DNA from 4 places in the Staphylococcus pseudintermedius genome. Region 2 is predicted to be linked to each of the others. Evidence: riboswitches for the same ligand, from Rfam matches in the RefSeq annotation. Region 2 holds a riboswitch; each other region holds the start of a gene.

Region 1 (3,183 bases), 390 kb from region 2:
AATCAACTCCACGGCCGAGATGTGAATTTCTTCATGTTTGAGTCGACATTTGAATCACCCGACGTGGATACTGAGACAGCTGATAAAATTGCATTCCGTCGTCGCTTTTTAGTGCAACACGGTTATGAAAAACAAAGTGATATTACTTATTTACAACCTTCACTAAATCGCAATGGAAAGCCGGTACCGATGGAGTTGTATATTAAAGCGAATATTCCTCTAACGAAAGATATTTACGGCACGAGTATTAAATCTGCCTATATCATTAAATATGTTTTTGCGAACCGTATTCCAAGACATGTGATTTATCCCTTACTCGTTAAAATGGATTTGCGTAAAGAACCTTATGCCTAGGCCCTTGAAATCAACCGTTAAAGCCGTTACAATGATAGAGAGGTAAGACTGACGGTTCACTGAACGCACACTACCGACAGTCTAAAAACATGAGAGAAAGGACCTAATGGCATATGCTAACAAAAGAATTTGCTCAACGATCTGAGCTTAGTGAAAAACAAGTCCGTAAAATTGTCCAACATCTTGAAGAACGCGGCTATCATTTAAACAAGACTGAATATCGTGGACGTGAAGCGACAGACTTTAAAGAAGAAGATATCGAACTCTTCCAAGAAATTGCTGAACGTGTCGCACAAACGAATAGTTACGATCTTGCTTTCGAAGCGCTCGAAAAAGAAAAAGACTTTTTACAGGTCATCGTTAAGGAAAACGATCAACAACTACCTGCTGACCAACAAGTGCCACAATTGATTCAAGAGTTGCGCCACGAAATTAATCAAATGCGTGAAGAACGTCAAATGTTAGGTCAAATGGTCTCACAAGTGCATCAACAACAAGAAGAGCTTAAAGCATTACATCAACAGTTACATACACAGTTGGAGACGAGCAACAAGTCTCTTGAAGCTTTAACTACTGCACAACAACAACAAACAGAGCAACTGTCAAAAACGCAAGAAACCATTGAAACCCAAACGAAAGAACATCAAGAGCTTGCGGAAACGATTCACCGCAACGAGAAAAAAGGTTTCTTCCAACGTTTATTTGGTGGTTAAGCAACATTGATAACAAGCTAAAAATGTAAAATTTGGATTTAACGTCCGTTTGAGTAATACTAATGAATCATTAATAAAAAAAACATAAGCTAGGGGTGCTCGAGGTGAGCTGAGAAAGATGGTATCTTAACTCTTTGAACCTGACGTGGTTAGAACCAACGAAGGGAAGCGCAATATGATGACGAAATCGTCTCAAGATAAATGGCGAGTAGTCACATTATTCTAATCATATATGCTTTCCTCTTGCATCCTTTTATGCAGGAGGTCTTTTTTTATGAAACAAACGCTGATTATTGGTGCAGGTGTTATGGGATTATCTATTGCACGCCAACTCAATTCCAAACATCGTCATATCCGTATCATTGATCGCTCCACCCCACGAATGAACGCGTCTTATGCTGCGGGTGGTATGTTAGGTGCACAAAATGAATTTTTTGAAGATACCCCACTTTATCGACTTGCAATGAAAAGTCGTGCGATGATGCCTGAATTAGCCCAAGCCTTGGAGCGCGAAACGGGGGTTCATATCGAATATCAACAGCACGGACTCATCAAAGTCGCTTCTCAACCTCAAGATGTCCAAGCCGTCCATCAACAGTATGAATTTTTACACCATCACGATCACACTGTCACTCAACTGTCGACGGAACAATTAACGCAACGGTTTCCCCATCTCGATCCATCACAAAGTGCCGCGTTCAAAATTCAAGACGACGGCCAAATTAATGCAAACCTTTATACACAGGCGCTTATTGCTTCGGCCATGCAACGTTCCCATATCGAATTAATGACGCATACGGAGGTTTACTCATTACAGCGCCTCCATTACTGTTACCGTGTTGAGACGTCAAAAGGCACATTTGAGGCTGACGAACTCATTATTGCAGCTGGTGCATGGAGTGGCGCATTACTTCAACAGTTAGGTTTCGAATTACCGACACATCCTGTTAAAGGTGACGTTAAATTGATTGCGTCTGATTACGCCGGTTTAAAAGAAACGATTTTTAATATGAACGGTTGTTACATCGTCCCAAAATTGCCGAATCGCTTCTTAATTGGTGCAACATCCGATTATGATTGTTGGGACACTGAAAACAATGACGACAACCTTGCTTGGCTTGATCACGAAAGTGTGAACATGATTCCTGCATTACGATCACACCATGTCATTAAAACTTGGACAGGGATTCGCCCTATTACGGAAGATGAAATCCCTATTATGGGCGAAATTGCACCTCAACTTTTCGTGACGACAGGGCATTATCGTAACGGAATTTTACTGTCACCCATTGCTGGTCAACTGATGGCGCAACTCGTTGATGAAGATAGCGAAGCCCGACATCAGCTTGCTCCATTTAGACCTAAAATAAAACAAATATAAAAAATATATCTTGATTTTATGTTTCCTTACTATTATCCTATTATAGAAGTCGGAATTAAAAAGGAAGCGTATTTATGTCTATTTTTTTAGTGATTATTAATTTAATTATTTTTCTTCTCGCCTTATTAAGCCTGTGGGTGATGGCGAAAAAACATGTCAAATTCCCTAAACGCGTGTTCTTTGCACTTGGTTTAGGTATCGTATTAGGCCTCCTACTCCACCTTGTTTATGGTGTTGAAGGCACAGTCACATCTCAAACAACGGATTGGGTCGGCTTAATTGGGAATGGGTATATTGCATTGCTACAAATGATTGTCATTCCACTTATTTTTGTTTCTATCGTCGCGGCATTTACGAAAATTGAAATTGGAGAAAAGTTTGCTAAAGTCGGCAGCTTCATCTTCATGTTTTTGATTGGTACCGTAACAATTGCAGCGATGATCGGTATTATCTATGCACTCGCATTCAATTTAGATGCTTCAAGTATTGACTTAGGGCAGGCAGAAAACGCTCGTAGCGCCGAAATTGCTGATAAAGCAAAAGGGCTGACTGCGACAACATTACCAACACAAATTTTAGAATTGTTACCGTCAAATCCATTTTTAGATTTCACTGGTGCACGTGCAACTTCTACTATTGCAGTCGTGATCTTTGCCGCATTTGTAGGCTTTGCATTTTTACGTGTCGCACATAAACAACCTGAAAATGGTCAAACTTTAAAACGCGGTATTGATG
Region 2 (3,183 bases):
TCATCGCGAGTCGTTCTTTTAGCGCAAATACTTTCGGCTTCATCGCTTCAGCATCCGCTTCAACATAGCCACTTTGACGGTGTAAGTTAGATAAATGTACCACATCTTTATCGACGATGGTCAATTTACCGACACCACTTCTTACCAATTGTTCAGCGATGCCACTGCCTAAAGCGCCGACACCGATGACAAAGACGTGTAATTGTTGCAATCGACGTTGGCTCTGTTCTCCAAAATGCTGGAAGCGAATTTGTCTATGATAGCGTGTCATTATAAAAAGCCTAACCCCTCAGATGGACTAGATTGCACAGCATTATAACGAATTGGGATACGGCCTGCTTCGTAGCTCAAACGACCCGCTTCGATTCCTTTTTTCATCGCTTCAGCCATTTTCACTGGATCTTGCGCACGAGATACAGCTGAATTGAGCAAAATCGCATCTGCACCAAGTTCCATCGCTTCGGCACAGTCTTTGGCTGAACCAATACCTGCATCTACAATAACGGGTACCTCGCACTTTTCAATAATATAACGGAGGTTCAGTGGATTTGTAATACCACGACCTGTACCGATTGGAGAAGCAAGTGGCATTACCGCATGAACACCTAAACTTTCGAGTCGCTTGGCTAACACGACATCATCTGAAATATATGGACAAACAATGTAGCCTTTTTCTAATAAAATTTCACAAGCTTTGTACGTTTCGAGTGGGTCAGGTAATAACGTATCATCATCGCCAATTACTTCGACCTTAATCATGTCACACACGCCAGCTTCACGCGCTAATTCGGCAATACGCACCGCTTCTTCTGCCGTTTTCGCACCTGCTGTATTAGGAAATGTTGTAAACTTAGATAAATCGACATTCGCCAATGGGTTCGGTAAGCTTCGGTCATATAAACTCATACGTCTGACCGCAAATGTCAGCACTTCTGTTTCGGATGCTTCAATGGCCTTAGACTGGATCGCTTCACTTTCAAATTTTCCTGTCCCTAAAAATAATCTTGAATGAAATGTTAAATCTCCAATTTTAAACATATGTTAACCGCCTCCCACAAATTCTAACAATTCTAATCGATCATCTTGCTGTACTTCAGTTGTGGCCCATGCAGAACGTTTCACGACTGCTGCATTACGTTCGACTGCCATCCGTTTCGCTTCGATACCGAAATGGTCTAAAATGTCTTGTACCGTTGTGCCTTCTTCAAATTGTTGCTGCTCTCCATTTACAAAAACTTCCATTCATTTCACCTTCTTTAATGACCAATAATCAACCATTTTTTCAAACGATTGAAGTTCATACCCAAATGCACTGCTCATACACGCGATTCCTGTAAAATGAGACGATATCTGTTGTACTGTGTCAGCTGTAATGCCCCCCAATGCCACTACCGGAAAATCAATAGCTAAAACTTCATCCACTTCAAGTTGTGTGCGCGGTGGCAAGTCAGGTTTTGAAGAGGTTGGAAAAAGGTGTCCGAATAACACAAAATCTAATTGCTGCGCTTTTGCGTCACGAACCATCGCTGCTGAATGTGTCGACATGCTCACTTGATAATGAGGCTGTACTTGTTTTAATAACGTAGCACGGTGATCTCCCTCTTTAAAATGCACATTGGAAATGCTGAGTTCCATCGCTAATGTCACATCCGTATGATCCGTATGGATAATCACTTTAGACTTTGGAAAGCCATTCGCCAATAACTGGATGAGCCATTGCTTGAGTGCGTGTCGATTCATCGGCGTCCGTAAAATGACACCTGCAATCTGACTTTCAATAACACAGAGCCGTTTGATATGCCAGTCGTCTAATACAACATACGGTGTAATCACAATCATCATTGCCTTTTCCCTCTCTTTCCCTTCACAATAAAAAAACTACTCCCCCGTTATTTACAACAGAAAAGTAGCCTCATTTGACACGAATACAGCCACTTTCCTACGCCAGTACGAACTGGATCAGGTTCAGGAATTTTGAAATCAACATTTCAATCTCAGCCATTATGAACGGCACTTCCAGTGGATTATTTGAAATATTCAATTGTTTTATCGTTTCATGATACGAGCTAATTCTAACACATAACGAATAATGTGGAAAAGGTTTATAAATAAATTAAAGCCTAATTCTCGTGGTGAAAACTGACCTCGCTTCATACGATTGAAGTCATAAAGTGTGTACAGTAAAAATAGTAATAACCCGACAACTGCAATCATCGTATAATAAACTGGGCTGTGAATCCACCAACCTACAAGACTTGCTAAAATAAGCGCGATTAATGTCACGAATAAATATTTGCCTAAGCTCGACGCATCTTTAATCCAGAAATAACCGAGAATACCAAAAATGACGAATCCAGATACGGCTAAAATCACCATATTGAAAAATAAACGCGCACCTAAATCTTGCAATGTATACATAAATGCCGCATAGGATAATAATCCGACGACAATGGTATAAATGTGAGAAATAATCGGGCCACTAAAGCGCACACGTTGAAATACCATTGATGCTAAGATTAAGACGAGTAGTCCGATAGAAAGTGGTTGTCGCCATGCTATGGGCAAAAATTGTCCAAAATATGTTGAAATCCCAAAAATTAGCCAATAATACATAAAAAACAACCATACTTTGCCGTAAGCAGAACGGCGTTGATTTTGTGTTGCCATCTCATTTTGCCTCCTTTCCTTCTATTTTATGATATGTCACAGCAGAATCAAATGCAGAAATGATACAACTATTCCATTGATAAAGACTACATTTATATTACAAAAACTTTAATTATCTCAAAAGATTTACAAATCAAATTTTCTATAAATTGGATAGTGACAACATTCAAGGACAATACGACAGTAAAACTATATTTTCCGCAATATTACAGATTCGTAACATCTCCCCTATATGATAATATTTTTGTTATCATAATGATTGAATTAATAATCAAATTACACATTTCGTTATTCATTGCTCAACACATCTTATCATTCGTGTAAATAAGGAGGCAATACTTTGAAAAAACTCGCATTTGCATGTACGTTGACTTCAGGTGCGGCAGCCGTCGCTATGCTCAATCATCAAGATGCCGACGCGTCAACACAATACACAGTCCAATCTGGTGATTCACTTTGGTCCATCGCGCAAAAATATGGCACAACAGTTGATGCACTTAAGCAATCCAATCAATT
Region 3 (3,183 bases), 1.3 Mb from region 2:
AAATACAACTGAAATGCTGCCATTTAAAGGTGTAATATGCTTGATTGTTGCATCAAATAGTGCAGGATCATTAGACGGTCGCGTAATGACAACACGAATATCTAAAAGTGTTTCTGCCTCCATGTACGCTTGCATCTGTTCTTGATGTATATCTGAAATAACGATTTCTAACACCCAACCCGTACCGCTATTCTCTTTATTAATAATTACACCGTCTAGGAGTTCATATTCAGCCACGCTACTATTTTCAGAAACGATTTGAAAACGAACAGCTTTAAACGTCTTCATTGGAGCCACCTCCATATCATTTAAAAAACTTTACGAAATTTCTATGGTACTTTTCATTATAACGCAATTTTTAAAATAATTCTCGATAAGGCTTAAATATACCTCGATACATACTTTAATTTTATATGAATTTGCATTTTGCCATTTCACAATGAAACGTTTATATTACGGGTACAGGAGGTGAACAACATTAACCATTTTCAAGCAGTAGGTATCATTAACCGCCCGCCCAGTTTTTACGAAAAAGAAGAGAGTTACTTTGTTACCTTTACCGTTGCTGTCACGCGAGAGTATTTAAGTAAAAAACAAAAGCCCATCACTGATTACTTAAATTGTAAAGCGTTCGGTAACATTGCTCTTCAAATTCACGAAACGATCCAAGAGGGGATAACTGTAGCCATAAGCGGGCAAATCCAAACTAGACGTTATGTTCATAATGATGAAAAACGTTATGCTACAGAATTACTCGTTTCACAAATCTCTCCAATTGGTGCAGTAACGATAGAGTCAAATACAGATGAGTTCAACGATGAATAGCAAAGCAACAAGCAAAGATTTTCCAATATTTGATCATCCCACCTATTTTTATTAACCCTTCTCAAAGTATATACTCCGATTGAAATAATTCGATTTATCTCACACCATTACTTTTATCTTCAACATATTGACTTGAGCTCTAGTGATATTTGGTATATAACCTGCTACCTAAATTGTCTATCTATCAACCTTAAAATGAGGTGTATTGGCTATTAAATACGTGCATGTATTTAGTGGCCAATCACCACTTTTATTCTCATTAATATTTATCGAATGATTCATAAGAAATGTAAAATAATCTAATAGAGTCATTTGTTTTGTTAAATTATACATATATTTCGCAATTTGTTTAGTGCTTTTACATAATTGAACTTGCGTTAGGTTTCTGATACATTAAAGGTAACTAAAAAATGAAGGACTACTAGGGGTGCCGATTTGTGGCTGAGATGAATGGATATTCAGACCCTCTGAACCTGATTTGGATGAAACCAACGTAGGGAAGTAGCACATGGACACGCATGCTTTAGTGTGTGAACAAGGCTACTTTTAACGTAGTCTTTTTTCATATTAAAGGAGAATGAAGATGCGTTTTTCTGAACAAATTAAACAAGAAGCTCAACCCATTATTGAACAAATTTATCATGATGGTTTTATACAAGGTATGCTTAACGGGGACATAGCGACAGAATCAGTTAAACATTATTTACGCGCAGACTCACGTTACTTGAATGAATTTGCTAAAATATATGCACTGCTGATCCCTAAAGTGGATACGAAAGATGAAATTCAATTTTTAACAGAACAAATTCAGTTTGCGAGTTCTGGAGAGGTAGAGGCGCATCATATTTTAGCGGACTATGTCGGTGAAGATTATCAAAGTATCATTCAACGAGGGGATTGGTATCCATCTGCCGACCATTATATTAAACATATGTATTATAACGCATATGCTTTTGACAATGTCGCTTTTACCATTGCTGCAATGGCGCCATGTCCATATGTGTACCAACGATTAGGTAAAATGGCGATTGAAAATCATCACTTTGAAGCCAATCATCCATTAAAAGGGTGGTTCGATTTTTACAATAGAGAAATGGATACGTTGTTGTCCTATATTGATCGTTGGCTTGATTCATATGCAGAAGTGAGTTCCGAAAAAGTTCAACAACAATTAAGACAAAACTTTCTACAAAGCACGGTTCATGAGCGAAACTTTTTCAATATGGCCGATCAACTTGAAAAATGGGAATTTGGAGGAGAAAAATGATGAAAAAACCAAAAATTGCGCTAACGATTGCAGGCACAGATCCAAGTGGTGGTGCAGGGGCGATGGCAGACTTGAAATCTTTCCATTCTTGTGGTGTCTATGGTATGGCTGCAGTGACAAGTATCGTGGCTCAAAATTCAATGGGTGTACAACATATTCATAATTTAGAAGCAAGTTGGTTAGAAGAACAATTAGCCAGTGTCTTTAATGATGAAATGCCACATGCGTTAAAGACAGGTATGATTCCGACACCAGAGATGATGGAAGTGATTGCGTCAAATTTGAAAAAGGTGGATATTCCATATGTGATTGACCCAGTTATGGTTGCTAAAAGTGGTGATTCTTTAATGGACCAAAAAGTGCGAAATCGTCTTAAAGAAACACTGTTACCTTATGCAGATGTAGCAACACCTAATGTTCCAGAAGCTGAAGAAATCGCTGGTGTTACAATCGATTCGGTGGAAAAAATTCATCAAGTTGGTCGCTTTTTCATTCATGATATTGGTTCAAAAGGGGTCATTATTAAAGGTGGCCATTTAGAAGGTGATGCCATCGATCACTTATTTACGCAAGAGGGTCATTACGAGTTTAAAAGTGAACGTTTTTCAACGCAACATACACACGGCACAGGATGTACATTTTCAGCCGTCATCACAGCCGAATTAGCTAAAGGAAAATCAGTTTATGACGCCGTAGCTAAAGCAAAAAAATACATCTCATTAGCGATTCAACATACACCAGAAATTGGTAAAGGTCGAGGTCCAGTGAATCACTTTGCATATGAAAAATTAAATGGGTGGGATTAACATGAATTATTTAGCAGCAGTCAGAAAGCAACAACCCCTTGTCGTTTGTTATACAAATGATGTCGTCAAAAATTTTACTGCCAATGGTTTGTTGAGTATGGGGGCAAGTCCGGCAATGAGTGAAGCACCAGAAGAAGCAGTAGATTTTTTCAAGGTAACACAAGGCTTATTAATCAATATAGGTACGTTAACCACGAGAAATAGTGAAGACATGCTTACCATTGCTAAGTCTGCGAATCAAATGGGTGTACCCATTGTTTTTGACCCTGTTGCAGTAGGCGCATC
Region 4 (3,183 bases), 720 kb from region 2:
TGACATTCATCTGATCGTCCCTAATAAGCCAGATCAACCGTTTGTGCACTGGGCGACGTTAACGACAGTCGCGCAACTGATGAAGGATGGCGTCAATGTGTACACGTATGAAAACGGCTTTATTCACTCTAAAATGATGGTCATTGATGGTGAAGTCGCATCGGTCGGTTCAGCGAATATGGACGAACGAAGCTTTAAACTGAACTTTGAAGTCAATGCGATTATGTATAACGAAGAGATTGCGCAAACATTAATAGCAGCGTTTAAAGAAGATTTGAAAGTGTCGAAAAAATTGACACCAGAACGTTATGCGGCCCGCTCAAATTGGGTGAAATTCAAGCAGTCTATCGCAAAACTACTGTCCCCGATTTTATAAACTTTTTTTGTATTTGAACTTGATATTACGATTGTCATCAAAGGTTCGCGTTCCCAGGGACTGACCCTTCAACTAACCAACGCTTTGTTTATACAGTTACATGAGACGACGCGTTGGTGGATTTTCCGGGCCATCTGATCCCTCGGGAGTCTCACCCAGATGCCAATCATGCGTTAAATACAGCCAAGAAACAAATAGCCGAATTTTTATGGATGTCAGAATATTTTACGTCAAATTTGATGGATGTGTATATTTCATATATGCAAGGTATCGTTTGGTGGTTATTTAGATAACACATTGATCAACTTTTTGTTTATATTGAAGAAGTATATAAAAGCAATATATAGAAAACTATATTCTACTTAATTTGATAATCAAATGACAAAAATAAAATAATTCAATCAATTTTATGATAGTAATTGTCATTTTACATTTTTAGTGATACGATACTGTTGTAAAACTAAAAATTGAACTTGCTAGGGGTGCCATTAATGCGCTGAAAGAGGTGAACGCCTCAACCCTTTGAACCTGATCTAGATCATACTAGCGTAGGGAAGCAAACGAAACCTTCATGACTGACTGGTGCGCATTTGTCAGGCGAAATCGTGTTGTGATGCAACATACATGATTTGGACTCACTTTTGACGCATTTTAATAGATTCGTTCGTTTTCGTACGCACTTTAGAATTATTCTGAGTGCGTTTTTATTTTGCCTATTATTTTCAGTGTTGTTAATGCCTCTTAGTGAAGTCAGAGGGGGTTAATGGAATGAAACAAGAACAAATTGAATTAAAGAAAAACTTTCCAGCAAGTCAACGTATTTTTAAGCAAGGTGAAGATGCGGATATTCAAGTCCCATTTCGCCAAATCGCATTGTCTGAAACAGTAACTGAACAAGGGACAACGGAAAATGAACCTTTCATCGTCTATGATACAGCGGGGCCTTATCATGATGACACATATGAAGTCGATGTTACGAAAGGCATTCCGGCACTGCGCACAAATTGGATTGAAGACCGTCAAGATGTCGAACATTATGAAGGCCGTCGTGTGCAATCAATCGACAATGGTTACCATTCAGCAACGCATAAAAATATTGTTGAACATCCATTCAAATATCAACCGAGACGTGCACAAGAGGGGAAACGCGTGACACAAATGTATTATGCGAAACAAGGTATCATCACTAAAGAAATGAAGTTCGTTGCAGCACGTGAAAATGTCAGTCCAGAATTTGTCAGAGATGAGATTGCGAGAGGGCGCGCGATTATTCCGAACAACATCAATCATCCTGAATCAGAACCCATGATTATCGGTAAAAACTTTCAAGTGAAGATTAATGCAAATATCGGTAACTCTGCTGTATCGTCCTCTATTGAAGCAGAAATTGAAAAGTTAGTCTGGGCGATTCATTGGGGGGCTGATACGATGATGGACTTATCGACAGGAAAAAACATTCATGCGACACGAGAGTATTTAATCTGTAACTCGCCAGTTCCAGTTGGTACGGTGCCGATTTATCAAGCGTTGGAAAAAGTGAACGGTATCGCGGAAGACTTAACCTGGGAAATATATCGAGATACTTTAATTGAACAAGCTGAACAAGGTGTGGATTACTTTACGATTCATGCAGGTGTCTTATTACGCTATGTGCCATTAACAGTGGATCGTTTAACAGGCATCGTGTCTCGTGGTGGCTCAATTATGGCGCAATGGTGTTTGGCCCATCACGAAGAAAGCTTTTTATACACGCATTTTGATGAAATTTGTCAAATATTGAACCGTTATGATATTGCGGTGTCATTAGGTGATGGTTTACGTCCGGGTTCGATTTATGATGCAAATGATGAAAGTCAAATTGCTGAACTGAAAACGTTAGGTGAATTGACCGATATTGCTTGGGAACACGATGTCCAAGTGATGATAGAAGGACCTGGGCATGTACCGATGCATAAAATTAAAGAAAACCAAGAGTTGGCAGACTTTTATTGTAAAGAAGCGCCATTTTATACACTCGGACCGCTAACAACCGATATTGCACCGGCATATGACCACATCACATCAGCGATTGGTGCAGCTCAAATCGCGAGTCATGGGACAGCGATGTTATGTTATGTGACACCTAAAGAGCATCTCGGCTTACCGAATAAAGAGGACGTGCGTGATGGCGTCGTGACGTACAAAATCGCCGCACATGCCGCTGATATCGCTAAAGGGTTACCGGGTGCGACAGATCGAGATGATGCGATTAGTAAAGCCCGCTTTGAATTTAGATGGATAGATCAGTTTAACTTATCGCTTGATCCTGAACGCGCACGTGCTTTTCATGATGAAACATTGCCGGCAGAATCAGCTAAAGTGGCGCATTTCTGTAGTATGTGTGGACCGAAATTCTGTTCAATGCGTATTTCTCACAATATCCGTGATGCGCATAAAGAAAAATTAGCAGGGATGCAAGAAATGGCTGAAGAATTTAAAGCACAAGGAAGTAAGATTTACCATTAATCGAAATAAGGAAGAGGGTGGGATCAATATAGTTTTCCCAGCCTCTATTCATTTTATTTTTGCTTGTTTGGTAGGTATACAAGTTTTGTGTTATATAAAAAATATCATTATTCTCTAAATGTTTTCTATAGATGTATTACAGCTAAAAATTTGAAATTATGGGAAAAAGTTGTATGATTTTATTATCTCAAAATAGAAATAGGTGAAAATGAAATGAATAACACAAAAAATATCAAACATGCCTATCCTTATCTCGGCATTGTCATTTTATTACATATTGTCGGTATTGTATTAATGTGGAT

What was found. A riboswitch is a leader RNA that binds a small molecule or an ion and turns the genes downstream of it on or off. The one in region 2 is predicted to bind thiamine pyrophosphate.
Region 1: linked by a shared signal. The riboswitch ahead of thiO (glycine oxidase ThiO) and the one ahead of P3U61_RS10025 (thiamine phosphate synthase) in region 2 are both predicted to bind thiamine pyrophosphate.
Region 3: linked by a shared signal. The riboswitch ahead of tenA (thiaminase II) and the one ahead of P3U61_RS10025 (thiamine phosphate synthase) in region 2 are both predicted to bind thiamine pyrophosphate.
Region 4: linked by a shared signal. The riboswitch ahead of thiC (phosphomethylpyrimidine synthase ThiC) and the one ahead of P3U61_RS10025 (thiamine phosphate synthase) in region 2 are both predicted to bind thiamine pyrophosphate.

What each region holds. Positions count from the first base shown of each region.
Region 1 covers NZ_CP120150.1:2,506,723-2,509,905, forward strand. The annotation lists gene P3U61_RS11875 (hypothetical protein) at 1-354, shown strand, start outside; gene P3U61_RS11880 (hypothetical protein) at 468-1,067, shown strand; TPP riboswitch at 1,149-1,251, shown strand; gene thiO (glycine oxidase ThiO) at 1,342-2,448, shown strand; gene P3U61_RS11890 (L-cystine transporter) at 2,523-3,183, shown strand, end outside.
Region 2 covers NZ_CP120150.1:2,116,887-2,120,069, forward strand. The annotation lists gene P3U61_RS10010 (ThiF family adenylyltransferase) at 1-271, opposite strand, end outside; gene P3U61_RS10015 (thiazole synthase) at 271-1,038, opposite strand; gene thiS (sulfur carrier protein ThiS) at 1,042-1,242, opposite strand; gene P3U61_RS10025 (thiamine phosphate synthase) at 1,243-1,842, opposite strand; TPP riboswitch at 1,920-2,028, opposite strand; gene P3U61_RS10030 (Bax inhibitor-1/YccA family protein) at 2,047-2,667, opposite strand; gene P3U61_RS10035 (LysM peptidoglycan-binding domain-containing protein) at 3,008-3,183, shown strand, end outside.
Region 3 covers NZ_CP120150.1:798,010-801,192, forward strand. The annotation lists gene P3U61_RS03590 (YwpF-like family protein) at 1-288, opposite strand, end outside; gene P3U61_RS03595 (single-stranded DNA-binding protein) at 469-825, shown strand; TPP riboswitch at 1,239-1,342, shown strand; gene tenA (thiaminase II) at 1,409-2,092, shown strand; gene thiD (bifunctional hydroxymethylpyrimidine kinase/phosphomethylpyrimidine kinase) at 2,092-2,898, shown strand; gene thiM (hydroxyethylthiazole kinase) at 2,900-3,183, shown strand, end outside.
Region 4 covers NZ_CP120150.1:265,635-268,817, forward strand. The annotation lists gene cls (cardiolipin synthase) at 1-376, shown strand, start outside; TPP riboswitch at 845-948, shown strand; gene thiC (phosphomethylpyrimidine synthase ThiC) at 1,145-2,881, shown strand; gene P3U61_RS01065 (HoxN/HupN/NixA family nickel/cobalt transporter) at 3,095-3,183, shown strand, end outside.